2 linked regions of the Thiorhodovibrio winogradskyi genome follow. Each later gene encodes a partner of the first gene's protein in a complex. Links are inferred from orthologs where the notes say so. Each region holds a gene or a part of one and is shown on either strand. Other genes may lie near its edges.

Region 1 (7,127 bases):
GACCTTTAACCCGATTGACCGATGGCCGGGATACCAGTGTCGCGCGCAAAGCGCGTGGCCTCCCTCCGAGAGTAATGGTGCGACGGCCTTCTTGTTAGGTATTCCTGTCAATGTAGTGACCGTCGCTGCTCGATGCAATCAGCCAAGCCCCCCATTCGAAAATTCGCCCAACAAGAACTGTATTTAGGAGTCATTATGCATCGACGTCAGGTGTTTGCCGCCGAGCAAGGGTTCAGCTCCGTAATTTTGCTGATCATTATGATGGTTGGCCTGATGGCCGGTGGCTTCGGCTATTGGCTGGGGAAATATCGCCTCAACGATGCTTCCCCGATCAGCGGTCAGCTTGCGCTAACCCGCGATCTTGAAGACGCCAAGCTTGAGCTTGAGCAGAAACGACGCCAGATCCAGGCGCATATTGACACTATCGCGGTCCGCGTTGCCGAGATGCAGGCAGAGGTTCTCCGTATGAACGCGCTGGGGCAGCGATTGGTGAAGATGGCTGGCTTGAACAGCGACGAGTTCGACTTCGAGAATCCAGCCGGCGCCGGCGGTCCGGATCGCTACAAGGATCAGTCCAACAGAATCAACGAAGTCGCGCAGGATCTTGCGAAAGTGCTGGCCGCGCTCGATGATCGAAAGCGCAAGCTTGGACTCCTTGAGACGTTCATCATGGAACGTGACCTGACCAAGCACACCAAGCCAGAAGGTTGGCCTCTGCGTTCTGGCGGGATAGTGACCTCGGAATTTGGCTACCGTCGCCACCCGATTACCGGCCGCCGCAGCATGCATCAGGGTATTGATATATCAGGCAAAACTGGTACCGCAATTCTGGCCATGGCAGACGGCTTGGTGGTCTTCGCTGGGCGCAAGAACGGTTACGGTAACATTGTTGAGGTTCGCCACGGCAACGGGCTTGAAACCTGGTATGCCCACAATCAAACCAACTTGGTCAGGGAAGGAGATCTGGTTCGGCGGGGGCAGGAAATCGCCACTCTGGGCTCCACCGGTCGCTCCACTGGGCCCCATGTTCACTTCGAAGTGCGCAAGAATGGCACGCCCATCAATCCGAGAACCTACTTGAGTCCACGTGGCACAGCCCGTATCGCGCGTCTTTGACACTCGCCTAGAATGCGCGGTTCTGGAGCGCGGGTGCGACCTAAGCGCTATACTGGCGCCCTTTTTCGCGCTTCCGTTGAGAGCCACTCATGGGGATGAACCTTTTCAAGAAACTGTTCGGTAGTCGTAATGACCGCTTGGTCAAACGACTGCTGAAAACGGCCGAGCAGGTCACCGCGCTCGAGCCACAACTAGCCGCCTTGCCGGATGATGCCCTGCGCGGCAAAACCGCGGAGTTCCGCGAACGACTGGAGCAGGGCGCCAAGCTAGATGACCTGCTGGCCGAGACCTTCGCCCTGGTGCGCGAGGCCGGTAAGCGGGTGCTTGGCATGCGCCACTTCGACGTTCAGTTGGTGGGTGGCATGGTGCTGCACTCAGGCAAGATCGCCGAGATGCGCACCGGCGAGGGCAAGACCCTGGTCGCCACCCTGGCGGCTTATCTCAATGCCTTGCCTGGCAAGGGCGTGCATGTGGTGACGGTGAATGATTATCTCGCCCGCCGCGACGCGGCCTGGATGGGGCAGGTTTATCACTTCCTCGGGCTCTCGGTGGGGGTGGTGAATTCTTCCGGTGGTCTTGGCCCGGATTCCGCTTCCTATCTCTACGATCCAGAGTTCGAACCGGCTGCTGGTGGCAGCGGCTATCGCCATTTGCGCCCCGTCACCCGGCGCGAGACCTACCATGCCGACATTACCTACGGCACCAATAACGAGTTCGGTTTCGACTACCTGCGCGACAACATGGCCTTCACCCCGGAGCAGCGGGTGCAGCGCGATCCTTTCTATGCCATTGTCGACGAGGTTGACTCCATCCTGATCGACGAGGCGCGCACGCCGCTCATTATCTCAGGTCCATCGGAGGGCAATAGCGATCTATATTTGCAGATCGACCAGATCGTACCCAAGCTCGAGCGCCAGGAACCCATCACCAACGAGGAAGGCCAGCCGGACTTTGGTCCTGGTGATTACTCAGTCGATGAGAAGGCGCGTCAAGTCTATTTGAGCGAGGACGGTCACGAGAAGGTCGAGGACATGCTGACCGAGCTTGGCCTGCTCGGCGAGGGCGAGAGCCTCTATGATGCCTCCAATATCGTTCTGATGCATCATGTGTATGCTGCTCTGCGTGCGCATGCGCTGTTCCAGAAAAATGTCGACTACATCGTCCGCGATGGGCAGATCATCATAGTCGATGAGTTTACCGGTCGCACCATGCCAGGGCGGCGTTGGTCCGAGGGGCTGCACCAGGCAGTCGAGGCCAAGGAACGGGTGGCCATCCAGCAGGAAAACCAGACGCTCGCCTCCATTACCTTTCAGAATCTATTCCGTCTCTATCCCAAGCTTGCGGGCATGACCGGCACGGCGGACACCGAGGCTTTCGAGTTCCAGCAGATCTATGGGCTCGAGGTCGTCGTGATTCCAACCAATGTGCCCATGATCCGCGCCGATCACGGCGATCTGGTCTATCTATCCCAGGATGAGAAGTACAAGGCCATCATCGAGGACATCAAGGACTGTGTCGCGCGCGGTCAGCCGGTGCTGGTCGGCACCGCGTCCATCGAGACCTCCGAACTGGTCGATAAACTGCTGAGCGCCGAGAAGATTCCGCACGAGGTGCTGAATGCCAAGCAGCACGAGCGCGAGGCGGGCATAGTGGCGCGCGCCGGCGAGCCGGGCGCGGTCACCATCGCCACCAATATGGCTGGTCGCGGCACCGACATCGTGCTGGGCGGCAATCTCGAGGCCGAGCTGGAAAATGCCGAGGATCCCGTCGAGCGAGAGCGCATCAAGACTGACTGGAAAGCCCGTCACCAGCAGGTCATCGACGCCGGCGGACTGCATGTGATTGGCACCGAGCGGCACGAGTCGCGCCGCATCGACAATCAGTTGCGCGGGCGCTCCGGCCGCCAGGGTGATCCCGGCTCCAGCCGCTTTTATCTGTCCTTGCGCGATAACTTGATGCGCATTTTCGCCTCCGACCGAGTCGCGAACATGATGCAGAAGCTCGGTATGCAGGAAGGCGAGGCAATCGAGCATCCCTGGGTGAGCAAAGCGATTGAAAACGCCCAGCGCAAGGTCGAGGGACGCAACTTCGATATCCGCAAGCAGTTGCTCGACTACGACGACGTCGCCAACGATCAGCGTAAGGTCATTTATCGGCAGCGCCGCGAGCTGATGGACGCGACCGAGGTCTCCGAGACCATTGAGGCGATGCGCCAGGACGTCCTCGGTCGCTTGATCGATCAGCATATTCCTAGACACAGTCTGGAAGAGCAATGGGACGTGCCGGGTCTGACCCAGGCGTTGGTCGATGAATTTGGCGGCGACTGGCCCATTCAACAATGGTTGGATCGAGACGATGAGCTGCATGAGGAGAGCCTGCGCCAGCGTATCGATGATGAACTCGCGCGCCGGTATCGCGACAAGAAAGACCAGGTAGGGGAAGAGAATTTCCGTCAGGTTGAAAAGGCTGTCATGCTGCAGACACTGGACACCCAGTGGAAGGAACATTTGGCGCAGATGGACTACCTGCGCCAGGGTATCCATCTGCGTGGCTATGCGCAGAAGAATCCCAAGCAGGAGTACAAGCGCGAGGCCTTCCAGATGTTCTCGGCGCTGCTTGATAGCATCAAGCAGGACGTGATTCGCACCCTCGCGCGCATGCAGGTGCAAATGCCGCCCGAGCTGTCCAGTCTGGCCGAGCGTCAGTTCGACCGAGAACGCGCTTTCGAGTTCAAGCACGAAAGTTTTGGTGGTTTGGGATCGGGCCCAGTATCCGGAGCAGAATCTGAAACAGCGTCTGGGGCAGCGGGCGAACCCGAGCTAGCACGGGAGACTGGTGGCGGGACAGAATCCGCCAGCGATCAGCAGCCCTTCGTGCGCGCCGGGCGCAAAATCGGCCGCAACGAGCCCTGTCCATGCGGTTCGGGCAAAAAGTACAAGCAATGCCACGGCAAGCTCGGCTGAGCGGCTGTGATCTTGGATTTCGGACCTGGCCGTCAGTCACAGTCGATGAGCGCTGAATCTTCCACCGCCTTTCGCGTCGCGGGTGTACGGCTTGCCACCGCCGCCGCCGGCATCCGCTACAGCGGGCGCGAGGATTTAGTGCTGATGGAGCTTGCCCCTGGCACCCAAACGGCCGCGGTCTTTACTCAAAACGCCTTTTGTGCCGCGCCTGTGACCCTGGCCCGCCAGCATCTGAACGTGACCTCGCCGCGTTATCTGTTGATCAATTCAGGCAACGCCAATGCCGGTACTGGCGCCCGCGGGCTTGCTGATGCCCGCGCGTGTTGCGCTCTGGTCGCTGACCAGGCAGGTTGCGCGGCCAATCAGGTGTTGCCCTTTTCCACCGGGGTGATAGGTGAGTATCTGCCGGTCGCGCGCATCGGCACCGCCCTGCCACCATTGTTCCAAGGGCTGCGGGCGGATGCCTGGGAAGCCGCTGCCCGCGCCATCATGACCACTGACACCCAGCCCAAGCTGGTCCGGCGTCAGTTCGAACTCAATGGACATCGCGCAACCCTGGTTGGCATAGCCAAGGGCGCTGGCATGATTTGTCCCAACATGGCCACCATGCTGGCCTTTGTCGCCACGGATCTGGCCATCGCCGAAGGGCCACTGCGCTCTAGTCTGAACACGGCCGTGGCCAGTACTTTCAATGCTATCAGCATTGATGGTGACACCTCCACCAACGACGCCTGCCTGCTGGCGGCAACCGGTGCACTGGGCAATCCGCTTCTGGAGGATGGGGATCCGAAGGGATTGGCGATCTGGCAACAGGTGCTTGATGATCTCTGCCTGGAACTCGCCACCGCCATTGTGCGCGATGGCGAGGGCGCGACCAAACTGGTGCGGGTCGCGGTGCGTGAGGCGAGTACCTGTGACGAGGCGCGCCTGGTGGCTGAAACCATTGCCCATTCGCCCCTGGTCAAGACCGCGCTGTTTGCTGGTGACCCCAACTGGGGCCGCATTCTGGCCGCGGTGGGTCGTGCCGGGGTCGTCGGGCTTGATATTGATCGGGTGACTATTTGGCTTGATGACGTCCGCATCGTCGCTGGTGGTGGGCGTGACCCGGACTATCGGGAAGAGCATGGTGCGCGGGTCATGGCACAGGATAGCTTCAAGATCGAGGTCCATCTCGGTCGAGGCAGCGCTGAACTCCGCATGCTCACCTGCGACCTCTCTTACGACTATGTGCGCATCAACGCCGAATACCGCAGCTGAGACCGAGCGGCGCGGGTTCTGTTAGTGCGAGCGCCGATTCAGGTCGTCGCCGGGGTGCTGCGTGATACGGCTGGCCAGGTGCTGGTCGCGCAACGTCCAGCCCAATCCCACCAGGGAGGTCTGTGGGAGTTCCCGGGAGGCAAGCTCGAGCCGGGAGAGACGCCCGAGCAAGGGCTTGCGCGTGAATTGCACGAAGAATTGGGTGTTGAGCTCCTTGCCAGCCGCCCTCTGATACAGGTTGAGCATGATTACGGCGACCGCTGGGTGCTCCTTGATGTGCATCTGGTGTCGAGTTATCGGGGCGAGCCCCGAGGATGCGAGGGCCAGCCCTTGGCCTGGTGGCCGATTGATGCCTTGAATCAGGATAGGTTTCCGCCCGCGGATCGCCCTGTTATCCAGGCCCTGGGGCTGCCGTCCTTATGTCTGATTACCCCCCAGGACGCCCCCGATCCCACGGATCAGGGGCAAAAACAACGCATGGAGCAGTTTCTTGCCTGTCTCGAGCGTGCCACCGACGCTGGTGACATGCTTGTGCTCTTGCGCGCCCATGCCCTCGGCGACGCTGCCTTTGCCGCGCTGGCGCGCGCCCTGGTTCCCGTCTGCCAGGCGCGCGGAATGCGCATGGTGTTAAACCGTGCACCCGGTGCTTTGAGTGGGCTATCGGCTCAGGGAGTTCACTTAACGGCCAGATATCTGCATGAATTGCCGGAGCCGCTCACCAAACGCACTGGCTTGCTGGGAGCTTCCTGTCATACGGCGGAAGATCTGGCGCGGGCGAGTGATCTGGAGCTCGATTACGCCATGTTGTCACCCGTGCAGGCGACCCGCAGTCATCCGGACGCGCAACCTCTGGGTTGGGATGAATTCGCGCGGCTGGTTCGACCCGCGCGCTTGCCGGTCTATGCACTGGGTGGTTTAACGCCCGCCGAGCTCTCGCAGGCCTGGGCGCATGGCGCTCAGGGCGTCGCGGCCATGCGTGGCCTTTTTCCCGCGGAGTGGGACTCTACGAGCTGATTGACACCGCTATTCGATCAGGGTCGCTAGTGCGGGGGGGCACCCGATTGGCCGAACTGGCCGATGTGCATGGATACGTCAATGCAGGTGCTATTGTTGCTATCCGAAGTGGCCATGCAAATGTCAAAGCCCCTGGTGGTGGCCATCAGCTTGGCGGAATAGGTATCGAGATCGGTGCCACCTTTTTTGCCGTGGGTGCGGCATTTCCCAAAAAAGTGCGAATGGATCGCTGGGGGGCCACATGTTAGCTCTCACTTTATTTGTGCATTTGCAACATTGGCTGTCCTTAGCCTGGCGGCTATGTCCTTCCACCTATCCTTGTGTCCGTATCATATTGATATTTTTTAATAAAAAGCGCTAGCCTGACGGCTATGCCGCAGCTGGTCGAAGAGCTGGTATTAGACCGCATCCGAGATCGCCGGCTCCGCCTTCACGTAGTACAGATAATCGTGATGGCGGATGCCCTCGCGCAGCGCCTCGATCTCTTCCGCCGCATGGTCTCGACTCAGCGCCTCGAGCGGGCGAAAGTCGGTGCTGGGGTGATGCTTGAAGTCCACCGGCGCATCCTGTCTCTCGCTAAGCCCCGAACTTTTTCATGCGTCCGGCGTGGCCGAGGGCGAGGCCTTTGACATGGAGGAAATAGAAATCATGCCGATCGGCATCATCAGGCCGGTGGAGAAGACCGCCGCGAACAGATACCAGAAGCGGGACTCGCGGCTGTCGCCATCGGACTCCTCGACCGGCCGGGCGGTGTCGTGGCTCTCCGGAAAGGCGATG
Region 2 (3,901 bases), 790 kb from region 1 along the record:
CGAGTAGCGCCAAAACCCATGCGATACACCACATTATCGAGACGACGCTCTAGAAGTTGCAGCAGATTCTCGCCAGTCGCACCCTTAAGGCTTGCGGCAGCCTTGTAATAGTTGCGGAACTGGCGCTCCATCACACCATAAATGCGGCGCACCTTTTGCTTCTCGCGCAACTGTACACCATAATCAGAAAGTCTCCGGCGACGATCCGCAGCCTGCCCGGGCATTTTTTCCAAATTACATTTTTGATCGAGCGGACGGGCGCGGCTCTTGAGACCGAGATCAGTTCCCTCACGACGTGCTAGCTTACAAGTTGGTCCAGTGTATCTTGCCATGTTGCTACCCTTCCTGCTCAGACACGCCGTTTCTTCGGGGGACGACAGCCATTGTGCGGAATCGGTGTGACATCGGTGATGCTGGTCACCTTGAATCCCGCGCTGTTCAGTGCGCGCACAGCCGACTCCCGCCCTGGCCCGGGTCCTTTCACGTTAACGTCCAAGTTCTTGATACCGAACTCCTTGGCCACCTGCCCGGCACGACTGGCAGCGACTTGAGCCGCGAACGGGGTGCTTTTGCGCGATCCGCGAAAGCCCGAGCCCCCCGATGTCGCCCAAGTCAGAGCATTCCCCTGACGGTCAGTGATTGTAATGATGGTGTTGTTGAAAGAGGCATGCACGTGGGCGACCCCATCGGCAACCTGCTTCTTGACTTTCTTTTTGGTGCGTACCTGCTTAGCCATTGGCGTGCAATACTCGCGATCATCCGAACTAAAAAATGAGACACTCTAACGGCCGGCAACCTGCGCGGCTGGGAGAACGCGGCCGTCTTGAGGCCAAACTGCTAGAGCGAGGAAAGGAATCCATTCTGATTGCGGAGCGGGTTGATTCTAAACCCGCCTGATTGATTACAGGACTAATCCTTAGCAGGTCCATGAACCGAGCCGGAATAACACCGAAACAGACCACTCCCACAAGATCATTCCCACACAGGCTGCCCCGACTAGCGCTTGATTGGTCGGCGTGGCCCTTTTCGCGTTCGCGCGTTGGTCCGAGTCCGCTGACCTCGCAACGGCAGACCACGCCGATGGCGAATGCCCCGATTACATCCGAGATCCATCAGACGCTTGATATTCATCGACACTTCACGTCGCAGATCACCTTCTACCGAGTATTTACCGACTTCCGTGCGAAGACGTTCAACCTCTTCCTCGGTGAGATTCTGAATCTTGGTTTGCTCGGAAACTTTCGCAGCCGCGCAGATCTTCGAAGACAGGGTCGGTCCAATACCATAAATCGAGCGTAACGCGATCACCGCGTGCTTGCGATCTGGGATGTTGACACCGGCAATACGGGCCATGGGCACTCAGCTCCTTAAAAACTCTTGCCGCGTTCTGCGCTTCGTGCACTTTGTGCACTGAATTTGCGGCATCAGCGATTCAAAACCATCGTTAGGCAAGTGGCTTATGCCGGGTCAATACAACCCAACTAAATTAGCCGACAGCAAACGAACCAGTATACCAAGATTTAGCATTAGGTCAATGCCAACCAAGACATTAAACAGCTGTCATCCCTGCCTCTGCTTGTGACGGGGATCCTTGCAGATGACGCGGACGGTCCCGTTGCGCTTAATCATCTTGCAATGGCGGCAAATCTTTTTAACCGAAGCACGCACTTTCATTGTCGCCTCCAATCATTTGGCTTTGTAGGGATCCCGAGCAGATCATTCACATGCGGCGCAACCTAGTGCGACAACAATGAACGCCAACAGAATCACCCTCTAAAATAACTCGAAGTAAAGCGACTCATCGATCTAAAACGATGGGCGCACTTGTTTTTGCCCTCAACTTGGTGGACGTCTATCCCCTACTGCGCTAACGCATGAGCCCGCCACCTGGGGCTTTGAGATTGGCCTTTTTCATCAGGCCCTCGTACTGGTGTGATACCAAGTGCGCTTGCACTTGGGCCATGAAGTCCATCACGACCACCACAACAATCAGCAGCGATGTCCCCCCGAAGTAAAAGGGAACATTCCAGCCGACGATGAGAAATTCAGGCAGCAAACAGACGGCAGTGATGTAGAGAGCGCCAGCGGCCGTCAGTCGCGTCATCACGGTATCGATATACCGGGCTGTTTGCTCTCCCGGTCGAATACCTGGGATGAAGGCGCCTGAACGTTTCAGATTATCTGCTGTATCCTTGGCATTGAATACCAACGCCGTGTAGAAAAAGCAGAAGAAAATAATGGCCGCCGCATACGCCAGCACATAGAGTGGCTCACCAGGAGAAAGCTTGCTGGTAAAGTCAGCAAGCCAGCGCAGATCTTCTGATTGACCAAACCACTGGCCTAGTGTTCCGGGAAATAAAATAATGCTGGACGCGAATATCGGCGGAATGACACCGGCCATGTTCAATTTCAGCGGTAAATGAGTACTCTGTGCCGCCATCATCTTGCGACCCTGCTGGCGCCGCGCGTAATTGACCGTGATGCGTCTTTGCCCTCGTTCTACAAAAACAACGAAGGCCGTGACGACCAGCGCCAAGGTAAACAGCGCCAAGACGGCCAAGGCATTCATCTCGCCTGTTCGAACAAGCTCCAGGGTTCCACCAACAGCGGACGGAAGTCCAGCGACGATACCGGCAAAAATGATCAGGGAAATTCCGTTGCCGATGCCGCGCTCGGTGATCTGCTCTCCAAGCCACATCAAAAACATGGTCCCGGTCACAAGCGAAACGGCCGCGGTAAAGACGAAGCCGAAGCCTTGGGTTACAACAATTGCCGAACCACCTGCAGTTTGCCCCTGCAGTGCCATCGAAATCCCGATCGCCTGAAAACTCGCCAAGACTACAGTACCGTAACGGGTGTACTGTGTGATTTTGCGCCGACCAGCCTCCCCTTCTTTCTTAAGTTGCTCAAGTTGAGGAATGACCGCCGACATCAATTGCATAATAATGCTTGCCGAGATGTAAGGCATGATCCCAAGCGCCAAAATACTTGCCCGCTCCAAAGCCCCCCCCGAGAACATATTGAACATGTCCAGAATGGAGCCTTGGTTTTGATCAAACAGCACTGCTAGCGCCTCGGGATTGACGCCTGGCACCGGAATGAATGTCCCGATGCGGTAGACAAGCAGCGCACCTAGCACGAACAGCAAGCGCTGGCGCAGTTCGGTAAGCCGCCCCATCCCGCCGAAATTCTGCATTACTGATCCGCTACTACGCGCCATATGATCCTTGCTCGCTCTGATAAAGAGTGCATTAGTCCTCGACCGAGCCGCCGGCTACCTCAATCGCAGCACGCGCACCCTTGGTCACTGCCAAGCCTTTTAAATGCACGGGTTTAGATAACTCACCCGAGAGGACGACCTTGACCTGCTGAACGATCCGATTAACGAGCCCGGCCTCACGCAAGGCAGCAAGATCGATTGGATCGCGGCTCACGCCATTCAACTCGCTGGTGCGAATCTCATCGGTTTTCCGACTTTTGCGCGCACGAAAACCAACTTTGGGCAGTCGCCGTTGCAACGGCATCTGGCCACCCTCGAAGCCGAGCTTATGAAAACCGCCCGCGCGGGACTTTTGGCCCTTATGACCACGTCCACAGGTCTTACCCAGACCACTGCCAATACCGCGCCCAACCCGCTTTGCCTTGACTCTGCGCGTTGGATGTAAGTCATTGAGATACATTCGATTAAACCTCAACCAGTTCGACCATGTAGGCCACTTGGTTCAGCATGCCACGGGTGGCGGGCGTATCCTCGACTTCGACCACCTGATGCATGCGTCGTATTCCTAACCCACGCACGCAAGCTTGGTGTCGCTTTAAACGCCCATGGATGCTGCGCACGAGTCTGACTTTCATTGTCTTTTTGACCATGGCTTACCCCAGGATCTCCTCGACCGTCTTG

Evidence for each region.
Region 2: the proteins of secA (region 1) and secY are in contact, whole or in part, in a crystal structure (PDB 3DIN), measured with the Thermotoga maritima proteins. The link is inferred for Thiorhodovibrio winogradskyi from one-to-one orthologs. Residues at the interface, in WP_004082002.1 of Thermotoga maritima: Glu261, Ala262, Arg263, Lys300, Ala301, Arg302, Thr303, Ile304, Ile305, Leu323, Tyr324, Asp325, Pro326, Val329, Ser330, Tyr333, Ile336, Lys340, Phe345, Val349, Glu363, Phe364, Tyr374, Ser375, Gly376, Gly377, Glu393, Ile395, Thr482, Ser483; in WP_004081795.1 of Thermotoga maritima: Glu108, Gly109, Glu110, Glu111, Ala236, Glu237, Arg238, Arg239, Ile240, Thr241, Ile242, Gln243, Tyr244, Ala245, Arg246, Arg247, Val248, Thr249, Gly250, Arg251, Arg252, Val253, Tyr254, Gly256, Ala257, Ser258, Thr259, Tyr260, Leu261, Pro262.

What each region holds. Positions count from the first base shown.
Region 1 is NZ_CP121472.1:1,090,783-1,097,909, forward strand. What follows is about bases 889-4,279. They hold secA (preprotein translocase subunit SecA), read left to right. Parts: upstream 889-1,205; coding sequence 1,206-4,079; downstream 4,080-4,279. Other genes in these bases: Thiowin_RS04845 (M23 family metallopeptidase), read left to right, coding at 889-1,116; argJ (bifunctional glutamate N-acetyltransferase/amino-acid acetyltransferase ArgJ), read left to right, coding at 4,125-4,279. Outside these bases: Thiowin_RS04840 (DciA family protein), read right to left, coding at 1-49; more of Thiowin_RS04845, read left to right, coding at 133-888; more of argJ, read left to right, coding at 4,280-5,336; Thiowin_RS04860 (Nudix family hydrolase), read left to right, coding at 5,361-6,350; Thiowin_RS04865 (hypothetical protein), read right to left, coding at 6,749-6,907; Thiowin_RS04870 (hypothetical protein), read left to right, coding at 6,897-7,127. UniProt on the Escherichia coli protein: Required for protein export, interacts with the SecYEG preprotein conducting channel.
Region 2 is NZ_CP121472.1:1,883,008-1,886,908, reverse strand. Bases 1,045-3,901 are described here. They hold secY (preprotein translocase subunit SecY), read right to left. Parts: upstream 3,221-3,901; coding sequence 1,868-3,220; downstream 1,045-1,867. Other genes in these bases: rpsE (30S ribosomal protein S5), read right to left, coding at 3,874-3,901; rpmD (50S ribosomal protein L30), read right to left, coding at 3,685-3,870; rplO (50S ribosomal protein L15), read right to left, coding at 3,252-3,680; rpmJ (50S ribosomal protein L36), read right to left, coding at 1,561-1,674; rpsM (30S ribosomal protein S13), read right to left, coding at 1,045-1,353. Also shown: rpsD (30S ribosomal protein S4), read right to left, coding at 1-332; rpsK (30S ribosomal protein S11), read right to left, coding at 350-736; more of rpsM, read right to left, coding at 997-1,044. UniProt on the Escherichia coli protein: The central subunit of the protein translocation channel SecYEG. Consists of two halves formed by TMs 1-5 and 6-10.